Regions from separate parts of the Streptomyces sp. NPDC093544 genome, predicted to be linked through region 3. Evidence: riboswitches for the same ligand, from Rfam matches in the RefSeq annotation. Region 3 holds a riboswitch; each other region holds the start of a gene.
What was found. Region 3 has a riboswitch for cyclic di-AMP ahead of AB0N66_RS10805 (LysM peptidoglycan-binding domain-containing M23 family metallopeptidase). Riboswitches for the same ligand answer to the same signal wherever they lie in the genome.
Positions count from the first base shown of each region.

Region 1: linked by a shared signal. The riboswitch ahead of AB0N66_RS34210 (transglycosylase family protein) and the one ahead of AB0N66_RS10805 (LysM peptidoglycan-binding domain-containing M23 family metallopeptidase) in region 3 are both predicted to bind cyclic di-AMP.
Region 2: linked by a shared signal. The riboswitch ahead of AB0N66_RS33180 (LysM peptidoglycan-binding domain-containing protein) and the one ahead of AB0N66_RS10805 (LysM peptidoglycan-binding domain-containing M23 family metallopeptidase) in region 3 are both predicted to bind cyclic di-AMP.

Region 1 covers NZ_JBFBEA010000028.1:95,099-100,337, forward strand. The annotation lists gene AB0N66_RS34200 (septum formation initiator family protein) at 1-23, opposite strand, end outside; gene eno (phosphopyruvate hydratase) at 148-1,443, opposite strand; gene AB0N66_RS34210 (transglycosylase family protein) at 1,832-2,542, opposite strand; cyclic di-AMP (ydaO/yuaA leader) riboswitch at 2,547-2,711, opposite strand; gene AB0N66_RS34215 (transglycosylase family protein) at 2,895-3,800, opposite strand; gene AB0N66_RS34220 (cytochrome P450) at 4,061-5,239, opposite strand, start outside.
Region 2 covers NZ_JBFBEA010000027.1:3,616-8,854, forward strand. The annotation lists gene AB0N66_RS33175 (hypothetical protein) at 1-1,440, opposite strand, end outside; gene AB0N66_RS33180 (LysM peptidoglycan-binding domain-containing protein) at 1,616-2,371, opposite strand; cyclic di-AMP (ydaO/yuaA leader) riboswitch at 2,376-2,526, opposite strand; gene AB0N66_RS33185 (CocE/NonD family hydrolase) at 2,851-4,869, opposite strand; gene AB0N66_RS33190 (peptide MFS transporter) at 4,887-5,239, opposite strand, start outside.
Region 3 covers NZ_JBFBEA010000006.1:172,629-177,867, forward strand. The annotation lists gene AB0N66_RS10800 (SGNH/GDSL hydrolase family protein) at 1-598, opposite strand, end outside; gene AB0N66_RS10805 (LysM peptidoglycan-binding domain-containing M23 family metallopeptidase) at 871-1,821, opposite strand; cyclic di-AMP (ydaO/yuaA leader) riboswitch at 1,826-2,001, opposite strand; gene AB0N66_RS10810 (tyrosine-protein phosphatase) at 2,577-3,374, shown strand; gene AB0N66_RS10815 (DUF6126 family protein) at 3,406-3,558, opposite strand; gene AB0N66_RS10820 (XRE family transcriptional regulator) at 3,555-4,205, opposite strand; gene AB0N66_RS10825 (aspartate aminotransferase family protein) at 4,322-5,239, opposite strand, start outside.

The DNA.
Region 1 (5,239 bases), on a different contig from region 3:
CGGTCCCGGTCCTTCACAGCCATGATTCCCGCCTCCCCGATACGTCCCTGCCTGCACGTGCGTACGTCCCCGCACACGGTACGGGACCGAGTACGGGGACGTACGTACGACGCTTCCTACGAAGCCGAGGCTCAGCCCTTGCTGTGCTTAATGGTTCGCAGAGCGAAACCGCGGGAAGGCGCTACGGCCGGCGTACACGGCCGCGTCGTCGAGGATCTCCTCGATGCGCAGCAGCTGGTTGTACTTGGCGACGCGGTCCGAGCGGGCCGGGGCGCCGGTCTTGATCTGGCCGCAGTTCACCGCGACGGCGAGGTCGGCGATGGTGGTGTCCTCGGTCTCGCCGGAGCGGTGGGACATCATGCACTTGAAGCCGTTGCGCTGCGCCATCTCGACGGCGTCCAGGGTCTCGGTCAGCGAGCCGATCTGGTTGACCTTGACGAGCAGGGCGTTCGCGGAGCCCTCCTCGATGCCGCGGGCCAGGCGCTCCGGGTTGGTGACGAAGAGGTCGTCGCCGACGATCTGGACCTTGTCGCCCAGCTTGTCGGTGATGACCTTCCAGCCTGCCCAGTCGTCCTCGTACAACGGGTCCTCGATGGAGACCAGCGGATACGCGGCGACGAGCTCCTCGTAGTACTCGGTCATCTCGGCGGCCGAGCGGGACTTGCCCTCGAACTCGTACTTGCCGTCCTTGTAGAACTCGGACGCGGCGACGTCGAGCGCGAGCCCGATCTGCTCGCCCGGGATGTAACCGGCCTGCTTGATGGCCTCAAGGATGAGGTCGAGCGCGGCGCGGTTGGACTCCAGGTTCGGGGCGAAGCCGCCCTCGTCGCCGAGACCGGTGGACAGGCCCTTGGTCTTCAGCACCTTCTTGAGGGTGTGGTAGACCTCGGCGCCCCAGCGCAGCGCCTCGGAGAAGGACTCCGCGCCGATCGGGGCGATCATGAACTCCTGGATGTCCACGTTCGAGTCGGCGTGCGACCCACCGTTGAGGATGTTCATCATCGGAACGGGCAGCAGGTGCGCGTTCGGGCCACCCAGGTAGCGGAAGAGGGGCAGGTCGCTGGCCTCGGAGGCGGCGTGCGCGACGGCGAGCGAGACGCCGAGGATGGCGTTGGCGCCGAGCGAGCCCTTGTTGTCGGTGGCGTCCAGGTCGAACATCGCCTGGTCGATCAGGCGCTGCTCGGTGGCGTCGTAACCGACGAGCTCCGGGCCGATCTGCTCGATGACGGCGAGGACGGCCTTCTCGACACCCTTGCCGCCGTAACGGTTGGGGTCACCGTCGCGCAGCTCGATGGCCTCGAAGGCTCCGGTGGAGGCGCCGGACGGGACGGCGGCACGACCGGTGCTGCCGTCATCGAGGCCGACCTCGACCTCGACGGTGGGGTTCCCTCGCGAGTCGAGGATTTCCCGGGCTACGACGACGTCGATGGACGGCACGAGCATCTCCTTCAGGAATGTGACGCGGGTACGCGGGACTGTGGCAGCCCCGCGGGATGAGCCTAACCGGCTCCGAGGGATCGGCCAGCCGGTCTACCCCCTCTTGTACAGAACTGAGCGTACGCATTGTTCCAGAACGGAACAAAAAGACAGAGGAGAGGGGGTGAAGAGGGGCCGTAAAGAGAGGGAGCGAAGCCGGATCTCAGCCGGAAATGAAAAAGCCCCGCCCCGGTGCGTACGGGGGAACACGCACCGGAGCGGGGAGCCCGTGGGGGACGGGGGTGACCCACACGAGGCCTTCAGTATGGAGACCACGTATAGGAGCCTGCTGTGGTTCAGCTGAGAACCGAATATCAGCCGCCGGCCGACCGCCGTCGGCCGGCGACCCCGGCCGTCAGCTGAGGTGCAGCTGCTGACCCGGGAAGATGAAGTCCGCGTCGTCGATGATGTCCTTGTTCAGCTTGAACAGCTCCTGCCAGCCGCCCTTGACGTTCTTCGCCTCGGCGATCTCGCTGAGAGTGTCGTCCTTCTTCACCTTGTACTCGCCGTCACCCTTCTTGACCGTCTTACCGGTCGGGGTCTCGACGGTCTCCTTCGCGGCGGTCTCCCGCTCCGAGGAACGCGAGGCACGCTGCTCGTCGGTCTGTGAGCTCGGCGTGCTCTGCTGCGAGGGGGTGGTGCTCTGCGAATTGCCCGAGGACGAGGACGAGTCGCTGGAGCCGGCGTCGTTCGCGGCGTTCGACAGGCCCGTGCCGCAGGACGGCCAGGCACCCTTGCCCTGCGCGGCGAGAACCTTCTCGGCGACGGAAATCTGCTGGGACTTGGAGGCCTGGTCGGCAGTGGAGGCGTACGAGCTGCCGCCGTACGCGGACCAGGTGGAGGCGGAGAACTGCAGGCCGCCGTAGTAGCCGTTGCCCGTATTGATGGACCAGTTGCCACCGGACTCGCACTGGGCGACGGTGTCCCACTCGGAAGTGGTGGCGGCGGAGGCGGTGCCGGCCGCCATCAGCGGGGCGGCGACGGCGACGCCGGTCACTCCGGCGAGCGTGGCGATACGAGTGACCTTGGACGGGCGACGGTGCTTGCCCTTGCACGAACGCAGCATGAAGTGATCCCCTCACCGACGCCTACGAGGTGAGCTGTCGGGTTCGGGCGGGTGAGTGCCCGGTCGCACACCTTTCGGTGCACGGCTTAACCCCAAGCCACTCCCGGTCAACTACCGGGCGCGGCGCTTACCTTGGGTCCCCCGCTCCTGCCTACGGCGCTTGACGCGACGACTGTTCCCGTACGGCCGCTGGCAGGATTCGGCGTTGCAACCGTCGGGGCCCGCGATGGCGAGCGGTCACGACCGTAGGCAGGGGATCGGCGGAATATCAAAGGCGATCAGGGGGTCTGAGATCCATCTCTCATTCTCGCCAAACGGGACATTACATGGCGAAACATGACGTGAACTCCCGCTACTTTTCGCCCGGTTCGGCACCAACTGCGAGGCTCTGACCGGGCAGGATGAGGTCCGCGTCGGCGCCGACCGTTTCCTTGTTCTCGGCGTACAGCTGGGTCCATCCGCCGTCGAGGCCAAGGGCGTCGGCGATGAGCGAGAGGCTGTCGCCGACGCGGACGACATACGAGCCGTCGACGACATCGCGAGCCTCGTCGGAGCCACGGGAGGCGTGCCGTCCGGAGGCGGCATCGTCCGTACCGCCGTCGGTCGCGCCCTCGGCGGCGATGTCGCCACGGTGACGCCCGGCGCCGCTCGCCTCATCCTCGGACGCACTCGAAGAGTCGTCGCCCTGGGTGGACTTATCCGATTCGTCACCATTCGCCGCGCTTGAGTCCGTGCTCGCGTCTGTACTCGCGTCGGCACTCGCACCCTCGTCCGAACTGTCGGACTTGGTCGAGTCCCCGGTGCTCTCGGTCGCACCCGAGGAAGGCGAAGCGGACGGAGAGGGGCTGGACGATTCGGACGGGTCGGCGGAACCGGATGCACCAGGCGTGGCGGAGGCGTCGGATGACGGGTCGTCCGACACGCCCGTGTCGACCTCCACCGAGGCGGAGTCCTTGCTGAGCCCGGAGAGGGGTCCACAGGTGGGCCAGGCGACGAGCCCTCGGCCGTCGAGGATCTTCTCGGCGACGGCTATCTGCTGCGAGCGGCTGGCCTGGTCGGCGCTCGGGGCGTATTCGAGGCCGCCGTAGTTCTCCCAGTCCCACTGGGTCACGTGCAGCCCGCCGTAGTACCCGTCACCGATGTTGTCGCTCCAGGAGGACCCTGTCTCGCACTCCGCGACGCGGTCCCAAGTGGTGGTGTCGGCCGCGCTCGCACTCGTGGCACCGAGCAACGGGATCGCGATGGCCGATCCGGTCACTCCTGCCGCGACAATGAGAGCCGGGGCCTGACGGGGGCGACGATGGCGGCCGTTCCCGGAGAGCATGCGGAAGCCCTTTCATGTGACAGCAGGTGACTACAGCGACGTACGGCGACGTCAGACGACGTCTGCGACGGATGATCCGCGCTGGTCATTGAACGTATCCGGCCTCGAACGCTTGTCACAAGTCGATGCAGCGTAGATCACGTGAAGATCACATTGTTGAGGGATCGTCAGTTTTTCGCGACACCCGAAGTGCCTCAAGACCGCCCGGTGGACAACTCGACCGGAGCCGCGAACTCCACTGGAAGCGTGCGCAATCCACGCATAATGAGACCACCACGCCAGCGCAAATCAGCGGAATCTCCCGCGAGTTGGAGGTCGGGGAGACGGGTGAGGAGCGTGGCCAGCGCGGTCTGGCCCTCCAGGCGAGCGAGGGGCGCACCGAGGCAGTAATGGATGCCGTGCCCATAGCCGAGGTGCTGGTTGTCACGGCGGGAGAGGTCGAGCGTGTCCGGTTGCTCGAAGCGTTCGGGGTCACGGTCCGCAGCCGCCAGTACGACGAGGACGGGGTCGCCGGGTGCGATGTCCTGCCCGCCGAGCCGGACGGCCTCGGTCGCGTACCGCCAAGTGGCCAGTTCGACAGGGCCGTCGTATCGGAGGAGTTCCTCGACGCCGGTTTCGAGCAGTCCACTCTCCCCGGCGGCAAGTGACTCCTGTAGCCGCCGCCGCTGCTCGGGGTGAGTAAGGAGGGCGTACGTGCCATTGCCAATCAAATTCACCGTGGTCTCAAAACCAGCAAAAAGAAGGATAAACCCCATTGCTGCCACCTCGTTCTCCGTGAGGTGTTCGCCGTCGTCCGAGGCGCGGATGAGGGCGGAGATGAGGTCCTCGCCTGGGGCGGGGTGCTCGGGCAGTTCCTCGCGCTTGCGGTGGATCAGCTCGGCCAGATACCCGCGCATCTTCTTCACGGACCGAGCGACACCGCCCCTCGGCCCCCCGCCGTGCCGGATCATCATCCCGGCCCAGTCCCGGAAGTCGTCCTGGTCCTCGCGGGGGACGCCGAGGAGATCGCAGATGGCGTAGATGGGGAGCGGGAAGGCGAACTCGTGGATCAGGTCGGCGGACCCCTTCTCCGCGAACTGGTCGATGAGCTGGTCGGCGAGCTCCTGCACACGCGGCGCGAACTCGGCCACCCGGCGGGGCGTGAACGCCTTGCTGACGAACCGGCGCAGCCGGGTGTGGTCCGGCGGGTCGATGTTCAGCAGATGCGTCATCAACTCGGCCTTGCGCTCACCCGGGATGCCCGTCTTCCCCTTCGCGTGGGCGGGTTCGTCGTGATGCACCGGATTCTTGCTGAGCCGTCCGTCCGCGAGCGCCTGCTTGGCGTCGGCATAACGGGTGACCAGCCAGGCCTCCACCCCGCTGGGCAGCCGGGT
Region 2 (5,239 bases), on a different contig from region 3:
CGCGTGGTGCGAATGGGCGCGGCCGCCACGCGGACGGTGGCAATCCGGGTGGAAGTGGACGCGGCCGGGGCCGGGTTCGATCAGGCCCGCCCGGAACAGTCCGTACGTGATCCGCCGCCGCGCGGCGGCCTCGAGCTCGTCCCGTAGAGCGCCGCCGCGCAGCACCGCGTCGGGGCCCAACAAGCCTTCGACGACGGCCAGCGCACCGGTGATGTCGCCGTGGACCAGGCGTTCGCGGACGCCGACGAGACAGTCCGGACGACGGTGCGCCTCATCGATGGCTTGTAGGCAGGGAAGCGGAGTGCCGGTCAGCGCGACCAGCAGTTCCTCCCGGCGGATCTCGGCCGGGTCGTGGTCCAGCGCCGCCAGTACCCCGTCGACCAGGCCGATCCGGTGCTCGGCTCCCCGGCACTCCACGAGTCGGGGCTGACCTGCGGACCGGTCCGGAACGGGGGAGGAACCTCCCCGGAGACCGGTCGGCGAACGACCCGGTACCAGTGCCGAGGCGACCAGCGGATGCAGCCGGTCGGGCTCCAACGCACCGGTGCGGAGCAGTTCCAGGTCGGGCAGCACCCAGGTCGCAGCGTCGGGCAGGATCGGCAGTGCGGAGGCGCTACAGCTGCCCGCCATGGGCGCCGCGGCGATCCGCATGGCGGGCGGCCCGGGGCCGTCTCCGTCCGCGATCAAGTCCAAGGTCAGCCGACGCCGGTCACCGAACCGCACCGCGACGGCACCGGTACCGCTCGCCCGCCCCTCGGCGCGGAGCAAGATCTCGGCCTCGGCCGCCCACCGCTCGACGGCACACTGCCGCCCCCGCGGCACCATCTCCAGCGGACCGGGGTCCACAGAAGGGCCGGGCGGCCGATCGGCCCCGGCCCGGACCCGCAGCTCATCGGCCCTGCGCGCGTCCCACAGATGACGGTGCAGATCGAGGCGGAACCGCCGGTTGGGACGGGGATGCGGATGTCGGCACGCCCCGGACTCGAAGCGGGGGCCGGGGCCGCCCCACAGCGCGAGGCTGATCCGCTGACCGGCGTCCGCCCAGGCAGGCGGAGTCCGCACTACCAGGTACACCGGGTCCGGGTGTTCTCCCTCGCGCTCCGCGTCGTCGTACTCGTACTCGTACCGGGCCAGCGCGATGGTCAGACCCGGGCGCAGCAACCCGTCGGGCGCGACCCTCGGCAGGTGCCAGCGCAGCAGGTCAGGGGCGAGATGGCGGAGATCGGCCCGGATGCGGGCGGCGAGTTCGTGGCCGTGACTGCGCGCCACGGAACGCGGATTGAGATCGACATCGATGCCTGCGGCGGCACACGCCCCCGCCCAGTCCCCGGCACGACGGCGGGCGGTCGCGGTCTCGATCATGGAGGGTGGCACGGCGAACTCGCGCACGCGCAACCAGAAGGAAAGGCGGGAGTCCTCGTTCGCGGTCTGAGTGAGCATCAGCACTCACCTTGCGCGGACGGGACCCCCGATCTGCCAGCAGATTGAGTCATCATCGCGGCGAGCATAGCGTCCCGACCGCCATCCGGCAGCTGCATTTTGGCGGGTGCGTCTGCCCGGCCGCCCGCGTGCCCGCGGCAGACCCCACCCACAGCCGTACGTCTGAACTGCCCCGTCAGTAAGCCCCGTTGACGTTGTCGATCGAGCCGTACTTCGCGGCGGCGTAGTTGCAGGCCGCCGTGATGTTCGCGACCGGGTCGTAGGGGTCCATCGAGGTGCCGGCCACGTGGTAGGCGGCGAAGGTCGGGTCGATGACCTGGAGAAGGCCCTTGGAGGGGGTGCCGGCGGCGGCGTTGGAGTCCCAGTTGTTGATGGCGGCGGGGTTGCCCGCGGACTCGCGGATGATGTTGCGGTAGATGCCGTCGTAGGTGCCCGGGATCCCGGACTGGGCCATGACGGCCAGGGATTCCTTGATCCAGCCGTCGAGATCGTTGGAGTAGGTCGCGGGGGTCACCGTGGACTTCGAGGTCGAGGCGGTCGACTCCGCGGACTTCGTGGATGTTTGGGTGGTTTTCGTGCCCACGGTCAGGGTGGTGCCCGGGCGAAGCAGTGTCGGGTCGGAGCCGATGACCGCGGCGTTGGCCTTGTAGAGGGCCTGCCAGCTGTCGTCCGTGGTGTGTTCCCGTGCGATCTTGGACAGGGTGTCGCCCGCGACGACCTTGTACGTGACGAGCTTGACGTCGGGGACGGCGGCCGGAGCGGCCTTCGTAGCCGCGGTTGCCTGGGCCGGAACGCCGGCGGTGGTGGCGGCGTGGGCGCCGGTCGCGCTCACCAGGGGGAGTGCGAGCGCGACTCCGCCCGTTCCGGCGGCGACCATGCCACGGGTGAGGTGGCTGGTCCTGGGGCGGCGGTGCTTGCCTCGTACGGGCATGACGAATTCCTCTCCGGCGCCTGCGAGGTGAGCTGTCGGGTTCGGGCGGGAGCTGCCCGGCCGCGTGGTGGGTGCGGCTTCACCCCTAGCCGAGCCGGTGTCCGGATCGGCGGCTTACCTGGGTCCCCCGCTCCTGCCGTGAGCGCGTGGATGGGTGGGGTTCCGGGCGGCGGCAGGATTCGGCGTTCCGCCTGGATCGACGTGAACGTATGCGAGAGCACATGTCTGGAACAAGGCCCGATTTGACGCCGTAGATCGCTTTCGCCTGCACACACAACAGGGGGAATCGCCCGATTGTGTCCGGAATATGAAACTCAACTTACCTTTCGCGAATGGGCAATTGCGAGGCATCGCGAGGCGGGTCGAGACGTCGATCTTGTCCGGACGTGACCCATTTCACGCGACCAAGCATGAACAAAGCGGCACCGTAGGCAATCAGGGTGCAATACGGGCAGCATGCGGTGGTTGCCGGCCGCCGCTCACCCCGCCGTCCGCGGGATCCTCTTCTCCCACGTCCGGTGGAAAACCACCTCGTCACCGTCCCGGCAGATCACCTCGTTCGAGGTGATGAACTCATCGGCGTCGCAGGAGATTTTGGACGTGGTCGAGACGCGCGCGTCCCACGGCAGGTCCGGGCGGTGGAGGCGGATCGACCATGTCGAGCGGGTGCGGGCCGACAGCGGATCCGACTCGTTGATCGTGTACGTCTCCAGCACGTCCTCCGTGAATTCGAGGCCGTCCGGATAGACGCGGGTGCCGCCGTAGCGGGGGTCGACTTCGAGGCGCCACTCGCCCTTGGCCACGTCGCGCACGACGAGGCGTTCGGGGCGGGGTTCGTCCAGGGTCGCCGGTACGACCACTCCCAGGGGTTCGGACTCCTCCGGTTCCTCGAAGGCGATCGGGAACGCCGACTGCCTTGCCCGTACGGGGAGTTCGAGGGCGCTGCCCGCCGGGTCCAGGTTGAAGCCCGACTCCGAACCCGGCTGGGGCCAGATCCAGGGCCAGTACGCGGAGGAGACCGCGAGGCGGATCCGGTGACCGGGCGGGAATGCGTAACCGATGCCGTTCAGCTCGAAAACCACGTCCTCCGTAGAGCCCGGCTTCCAGGGAACCGCCTGGTCACGGCCATGGCGCGCCGACAGGTTCAGTACGCCTCGGGTGACGAGTGTGGAGGAGCCGTCGGGGGCCACATCGCAGAGTCGGGCGATCACCTGGCCGCGCTCCGCCTCCGACGTCAGCCGCAACCGCACCTTCGGACGGCCCAACACCCATGTTTCCTCCGGGACTTCGAACTCGAAGCACGCCGACCGCCCGTCCTCCTCCCGCTGGTCCGGCGGCAGATCCGCGTCGTTCCCGAAGGGGAAGAAGCGGCCCGCGTCGACGCCCGTGTGCTGCGGTGAGCGGACCAGTACCGGTGCGCCCCGGAGGCCGTACGAGACCGGTGTCACGGAGGGGGACGGCCAGGTCTCGTCACCCACCCAGCGGCCCGGCAACACGTCGTACACCGTTGCCGGAGGGTGCGCGTCCATGACGTACGAGCGCAGCAGCGGCTCCGACATCACTCCTGTGTTCCCGTCCACCACTCCGGTGTCCCCGTCGCGCAGCCAGTGGTCCCACCAGCGCAGGGTCTCCTGGAGGAAGCCGATCGCGGGTCCCGGCGGCAGGCCCCGGTCGGGGTACTGGTGCGACCAGGGGCCGATGAGGCCTCGTACGCGATCCGGTGGCAGGTTCTCGACCAGGCGCAACACCGTGTCCCGGTACGGGTCGTGCCAGCCGCCCACCGCCAGGACGGCGGCCTGGATCGCGCCGTAGTCCTCGCAGACGCTGCCGTGCTTCCAGTACGAGTCCCGGGTCTGGTGCGACAGCCAGGTGTGGAGGTACGGCTCCACCGCCTCAAGGCGCTTCACCCACAGGTCGTGCCACATCACCTCGCCGACGTGTACCGGGTCCGGCGGGCGGGCGACGAAGGCGAGCATCGTGGCCGCCCAGGCGTGCATGTCGACGGCGAGGACGGAACCACCCATGTAGTGCACGTCGTTGTCATAACGGTCGTCCGCCGAGCAGACGGTGACGACCGCCTTGAGCGGCTCGGGCGCGAGGGCCGCGATCTGGAGGGAGTTGAAGCCGCCCCAGGAGATGCCGAACATGCCGACCTTGCCCGAGCACCAGGGCTGGGAAGCCAGCCAGTTGACCACCTCCACCCCGTCGGCCAGTTCCGTCTGCGAGTACTCGTCCGTCGGCATGCCCTCCGAGTTGCCGTGGCCGCGGACGTCCACGCGGACGGAGGCGTAGCCGTGACCGGCGTACCAGGGATGGCGTTGCCAGTCGCGCGGCGCCGTCCAGTCCGTGAGGCGGTACGGGAGGTATTCGAGGAGCGCCGGTACGGGCTCGTCGGTCAGGGGGCGCCAGACGCGTGCGTACAGACGTGTGCCGTCCGGGAGGGGGATGAGGACGTCCTCGTGAGCGGACTCGTAGGGGAAGGACGTACGGATGCGCATGCGTGATCCCGGTGGTTTCAGTGGACGGGGTACATGGTGCGGCGCAGCCAGGGGGCGAGTGCCATCACGGCGAGGCCCGCGGCCACCGCGATCGCGCCGTTGACGCCGAAGTAGGCCGGTTTGGAGACGTCGTCGTAGAGCTTCACGGTCTGGGCCTGGATGCCGTTGGCGAGCGCGAGGGACAGGAACCAGAGGGACATCGTCTGGCTGGAGAAGGCGATGGGGGCGAGCTTGGTGGTGGCGGACATGCCGGACGTCTCCAGGAGGATGTCGCCGAGGCCGAGGAGCAGGTACGAGCCGACGATCCACCAGGCCGACATCAGGTAGTCGTCACTGCTGTGTCCGCTCGTCGGCAGCACGATCAGCAGGA
Region 3 (5,239 bases):
GGTCCGGGTCGGCCGGTACTTCGAGGCCGAGGACCTGGCCGGCCCGGAGCGCGACGCGGGTGTGGCCCTCGGGTGACAGGTGGAGGCGGTCGCCGTCCCAGGCGCGGCGGTCCTGAATCGTCTTCAGGGACCACAGGTCCAGGACGGGGCAGCCGTACCGGTCGGCGATGGCCCGTAGATGCCCGTTGTACGTGGCGATCTTGCCGCGCATGTGTTTCAGCACGGGCACGCCACGGGTGTCGAAGCCGGTCGTCACCAGGACGGTGCCGACGGCGGAGGTGATGTCGGCGATCGCGCGCTCGAAGCGCTCCGCGACTTCGTCGGGGTCGACGCCGGGCCGGATGATGTCGTTGCCGCCCGCGCAGAAGGAGACCAGGTCCGGCGCGAGCTCCTTCGCCCGCGAGAGCTGGTGTTCGATGATCTGGTCGAGCAGTTTCCCGCGGACGGCGAGGTTGGTGTAGGTGAAGTCGCCCTCGGGCCGCCGGTCGGCGAGCAGTACCGCGAACCGGTCCGCCCAACCGACAAAGGCCCCGTCAGGCCCGGGGTCGCCGACGCCTTCGGTGAAGCTGTCCCCCACCGCTACGTACGACCCGATCACTGATCTGTTGCCACTCTTCGAATCGTCTGCCACATCGGCCCATGATTCACCTTCGAGTGTGAGCTACGCGACCGTAAGAAGGGGTTGACGGAGGGTGAGATAAGCCACTCATAAAGTCTGGGTCAAGCTCGGAATAAGGGCCCCGCGGGGGTAGTTGAACAGCCGCCAGGTCTGGAACTCCCTGCGCGAGAACGCGGCACGCTGATCACGAAACGCTGAAGGCCGGACCCCGGGGATCGTGGGGTCCGGCCTTCAGTGGCAAGGGAGAGGCGTCAGCCGACGGTGACACCGTGCGAGCGCAGGTACGCGACCGGGTCCACGTCCGAGCCGTAGTCCGGCGTGGTGCGGATCTCGAAGTGCAGGTGCGGTCCGGTGACGTTGCCGGTCGCCCCGGAGAGGCCGATCTGCTGCCCCTCGGTCACGGTCTGGCCCGCCGAGACGGAGAGGGAGGAGAGGTGGGCGTACTGCGAGTACTGGCCGTCGGCGTGCTGGATGACGACCTGGTTGCCGTACGCGCCGCCCCAGCCCGCCGAGACGACGGTGCCCGCGGCGACGGACTTGACGGTGGTGCCGGTCGGGACCACGAAGTCCACGCCCGTGTGGTAGCCGCTGGACCACATGCTGCCGGCGACCTTGTAGCCGGTGCCGATGGTGGCGCCCTCGACCGGCAACGTGTAGCCGGAACTGCTGCTGGAGTCCGCGGTGTCGTCGGCCTTGGCCGTGGGCTCGGCCGCCGTCTTGACGGACGACTCGGATGCCTTCGACGACTTCGACGCCTCGCTGGACGACTTGGCCGTGTCGCTCGACGTGGTGGCCTTCTTGCCGATCGACAGCTTCAGACCCGGGTGGATCAGAGCGGGGTCCTCGCCGACGGCCTTGCGGTTGTCCGAGTACAGCTTCTTCCAGCCGCCGCTGACGCTCTGGTCGTCGGCGATCTTCGAGAGGGAGTCTCCGGCCTTTACCGAGTAGGTCTTCGTTGCAGTCTTCGTCGCGATCTTCTCAGCCGCGGCGGGAGCGGAAGTGGCGGCCTTCCCAGAAGCCGTCGTGGCAGCCGTGGCAGCCTTTTCCGAAGCCGAGGAAACCGTGGAAGCCGAGGTCGCGGCATGGGCCCCGGTGGCCCCTATGAGCGGCAGCGCGAGCGCGGCGCCACCCGTTCCGGCCACGGCGATCGAGCGCGTGAAACGCTGGGACTTGGGACGGCGGTGCTTACCCTTCGCGGGCATGACGAATTCCTCTCCGGCGCCTGCGAGGTGAGCTGTCGGGTGCGGGCTGGAGATGCCCGGCCGCGCGGCAGCGCGGCTATACCCCTAGCCGTTCCGGAGACCGGAACAGGCGTGGAACCTGTGGGTCCCCCGCTCCTGCCACATACGGGTGAGTGTGCGGATTCCGGGCGGCGGCAGGATTGGGCGTCCGTCCGGATTGAGGGCGAAGGTAAGCGAAATGAGACCGCGTCGACAACCATGTGGGTTTTCTGTGCAGGCCCCGCCCTTGATCCATTTTCGGAATTACCGTCACCCTCTGTGGACAAAACACCTCTCGGGCCTGTCAAATCACCAGGGAATTCCGGCGGGTTGACAAAAAGACGTCGCAACACATCGTCACGAATATGACGCTGCTCACGCACGTCGGCCCAGGATGCCTTATTCCAGGGCCAGTTGGAATGAAGCAGTTAATTCGGACAGAACAGCTATATGCGACACGGTCGGATAACTGTCACATCGAGACCCCTGTCCGGCCCTCGTCCGGCCCTCGACGGGATACTCCTCGCGGCCGTTGAAGTCATCGCAGATGTGATCAGGCGCGACCGGCTACCAATATCATCGCGCGCCCGGCGCCCCGGAGGCACAGCTCCGCACCTGGGAAGACACCGCCTGTGGACAACTTATTGCCCCAGGAACCCATGTCGTATCGTCGAGAGCGCAACGTCCGTCGGCGGGCGACGCCGAGCAGCGCCGACGGCTGACTGGGAGGAGCCCCCGTGACACAGCAGGTCCCGTCGACCGAACCCGAGCTGACCGCTGTGCGCAACTTCCGGGACGTGGGCGGCCTGCCCACCGTGGACGGCCGCCGGGTGAAGTACGGGGTGCTGTTCCGCAGCGGACATCTCGCGCACGCCACGGAGGACGACTCGGCGTTCCTCACCTCCCTCGGCCTGCACACGATCTTCGACTTCCGCAACGCGGCGGACCAGAAGCTGGAGGGTCCGGACGTCGAGCTGCCGGGCGTGCGGAACGTGAATCTCCCGCTGACCGACCCGGCTGACGGATCCGAGTTCTGGAAGATGGTCCGCGACGGCGATCTTGAGCAGCTGCGCGCGCTCCTCGCGGACGGCAAGGCGGCGAACCGGATGATCAGGTCCTACCGCGCCATCATCAAGGAGCGCACCGCCGAGCATTCCCAGGTGCTGCGCTCGCTGGCCGAGGACAGCGTGCCCGCGCTGATGCACTGCGCCGCGGGCAAGGACCGCGCCGGCCTCTCCATAGCCGTGACACTCCTCGCCCTCGGCGTCGAGCGCGAGGCCATCGTGGCCGACTACCTGGAGTCGAACGCGACGCACCGTCGCTACAAGGTCCACCGCAGCAGTTCCTCCGCATCGGCCTACTCGTCGGAGGTCATGGAGCTGCTCAGCCCGCTGTTCGACGCGCGCGCCGAGTACCTGACCGCGGCCTTCGAGACGATCGAGGAGACCTGGGGCAGCGTCGACGCCTACCTGGAGCAGGGGCTGGGGATCACCCCTGAGCTGCGGGACCGGCTGCGCGAGCGGCTCCTCGACTGACGCAGGTCTCCCGGTCCCGGCTGACGTGCGCCTACTGGTTCTGCGCGCCCAGCGTGAACAGCAGGTAGACGAAGCCCGCGAAGAGGTGGCCGACGGCGACGTAGATGATCAGCCGCACCCATAGCGCGCGGGGGAGCTTGTCGTCCATGTCGCGGCGCGGGCCGGATCCGGTGGGTTCGATCATGGCGTCTCTCCTGGGGTCGCGTGCTCCGTCACCGGGCCGAGGCACAGCGCGGTGGTGGGGCTCTGCAGCAGGGTGTGTACGAAGAGGAGCTCGGCGCCGTCCCGGTCGGCGGCGGCGATGCGGTGCGGGGTGAGCGAGTCGAAGTGCGCGCCGTCCCCCGGGGCAAGCACATGCGCGCTGTCACCGAGGCGCAGCCGCAGTCGCCCCCTCAGGACGTGGAGCCACTCCTCACCGGGGTGGACACGCACGATGTCGCCCTGCGAGCCGTACGGGACGTGCACGCGCAGGGCCTGCATCCCGCGGCCCGAGCCGCCGGCCTGCCAGTAGGTCCAGCCGCCCGCCGCGGTCGGCTCCATGTCGCCGGCGCGCACCACGGCGTCACGCTCGGGGACCGTCTCGCCGAGCAGCTCGGAGACCGTCGTACCGTAGATACGCGCGAGTGCGAGCAGCATCGGCAGCGAGGGCTGGCGCTGCCCGGTCTCCAGGCGCGAGAGGTGGGCGGGCGACAGCCCGGCGGCACGAGCCGCGGCCTCCAGGGTCAGGGAGGCATGGCGGCGCAGCCCACGCAGCTGGGGTGCGACGACGTGCAGCTCGTCAGCGGTCCCCTGCGGGGGAGGGGAAGGGTCCATGCCCTCGGCGGTGCTCATGCCTCCATTGAGCCCGAGCCTTACCTCTGAGGCAAATTTCTTGCCTCAGAGGCAAACACCCGACGGTTCGGCATTGCCCGCACTCCCAGCAGTTCAGTTCACCACTGCCCGCACTCTCAGCGGTTCGCCACCGCCTGCTTCACCAGGGTCTTGCCGAAGTCCCACATCAGCCCGCCCCCGCCGTGCGCGTCGTCCATCACGGCAGTGAAGGCATCCACGAAGCGGTCCACGTCCCGGTCGTCGATGACCAACGGCGGGATCAGTTTGATCACCTCCAGGTGATCGCCGGAGACCTGGGTGAGGATGCGGTGCCGCTGTAGCAGCGGCACGACCACCATCTGCGCGAACAACCCCTTGCGTGCGGCTTGCAGCATCGTCCAACGGCTGCGCAGCTTCAGCGACTTGGGCCGCCCGAACTCGATGCCGATCATCAGCCCCCGGCCACGTACGTCACTCAGCAGCTCGTACTTGTCCACGAGCGCCGCGAGCCGGGACTTCAACTGCTCCCCCGTGGCACGGGCGTTGGCCACGATCTGCTCGTTCTCCATGACCGAGAGCACGGCAAGGCCCGCCGCCATGGCCTGCGCGTTCGACCCGAAGCTCGCCGAGTGCACCAGGACCCGGTCGATCGACGAGTAGACCTTCTTGAAGATCCAGTCCTTGCCCAGCGTGGCGCCGACCGGCACATAGCCGCCCGACAACGCCTTGGCCACACACACCAGGTCCGGCTCCACACCCTCCTCGTGCTGATAGGCGTAGAAGTCCCCGGTCCGCCCCAGCCCGGTCTGCACCTCGTCGACGATGAGCAGCGCCTTGTGCTTGTGCAGCAACTCCTGGGCTGCGCGCAGATATCCGGGCGGTGTCTCGTGAACCCCCTTGCCCTGGATGGGTTCGACGATGAGCGCGGCAACGTCGCCCTTCTTCAACTCCGCTGCCAGGGCGTCGAGATCACCGAGCGGGACGGCCGTGTCGGGGAGCAGGGGCGCGAAGCCGTCGCGGAAACCGTCCTCGCCGTTCACGGACAGCGACCCGGT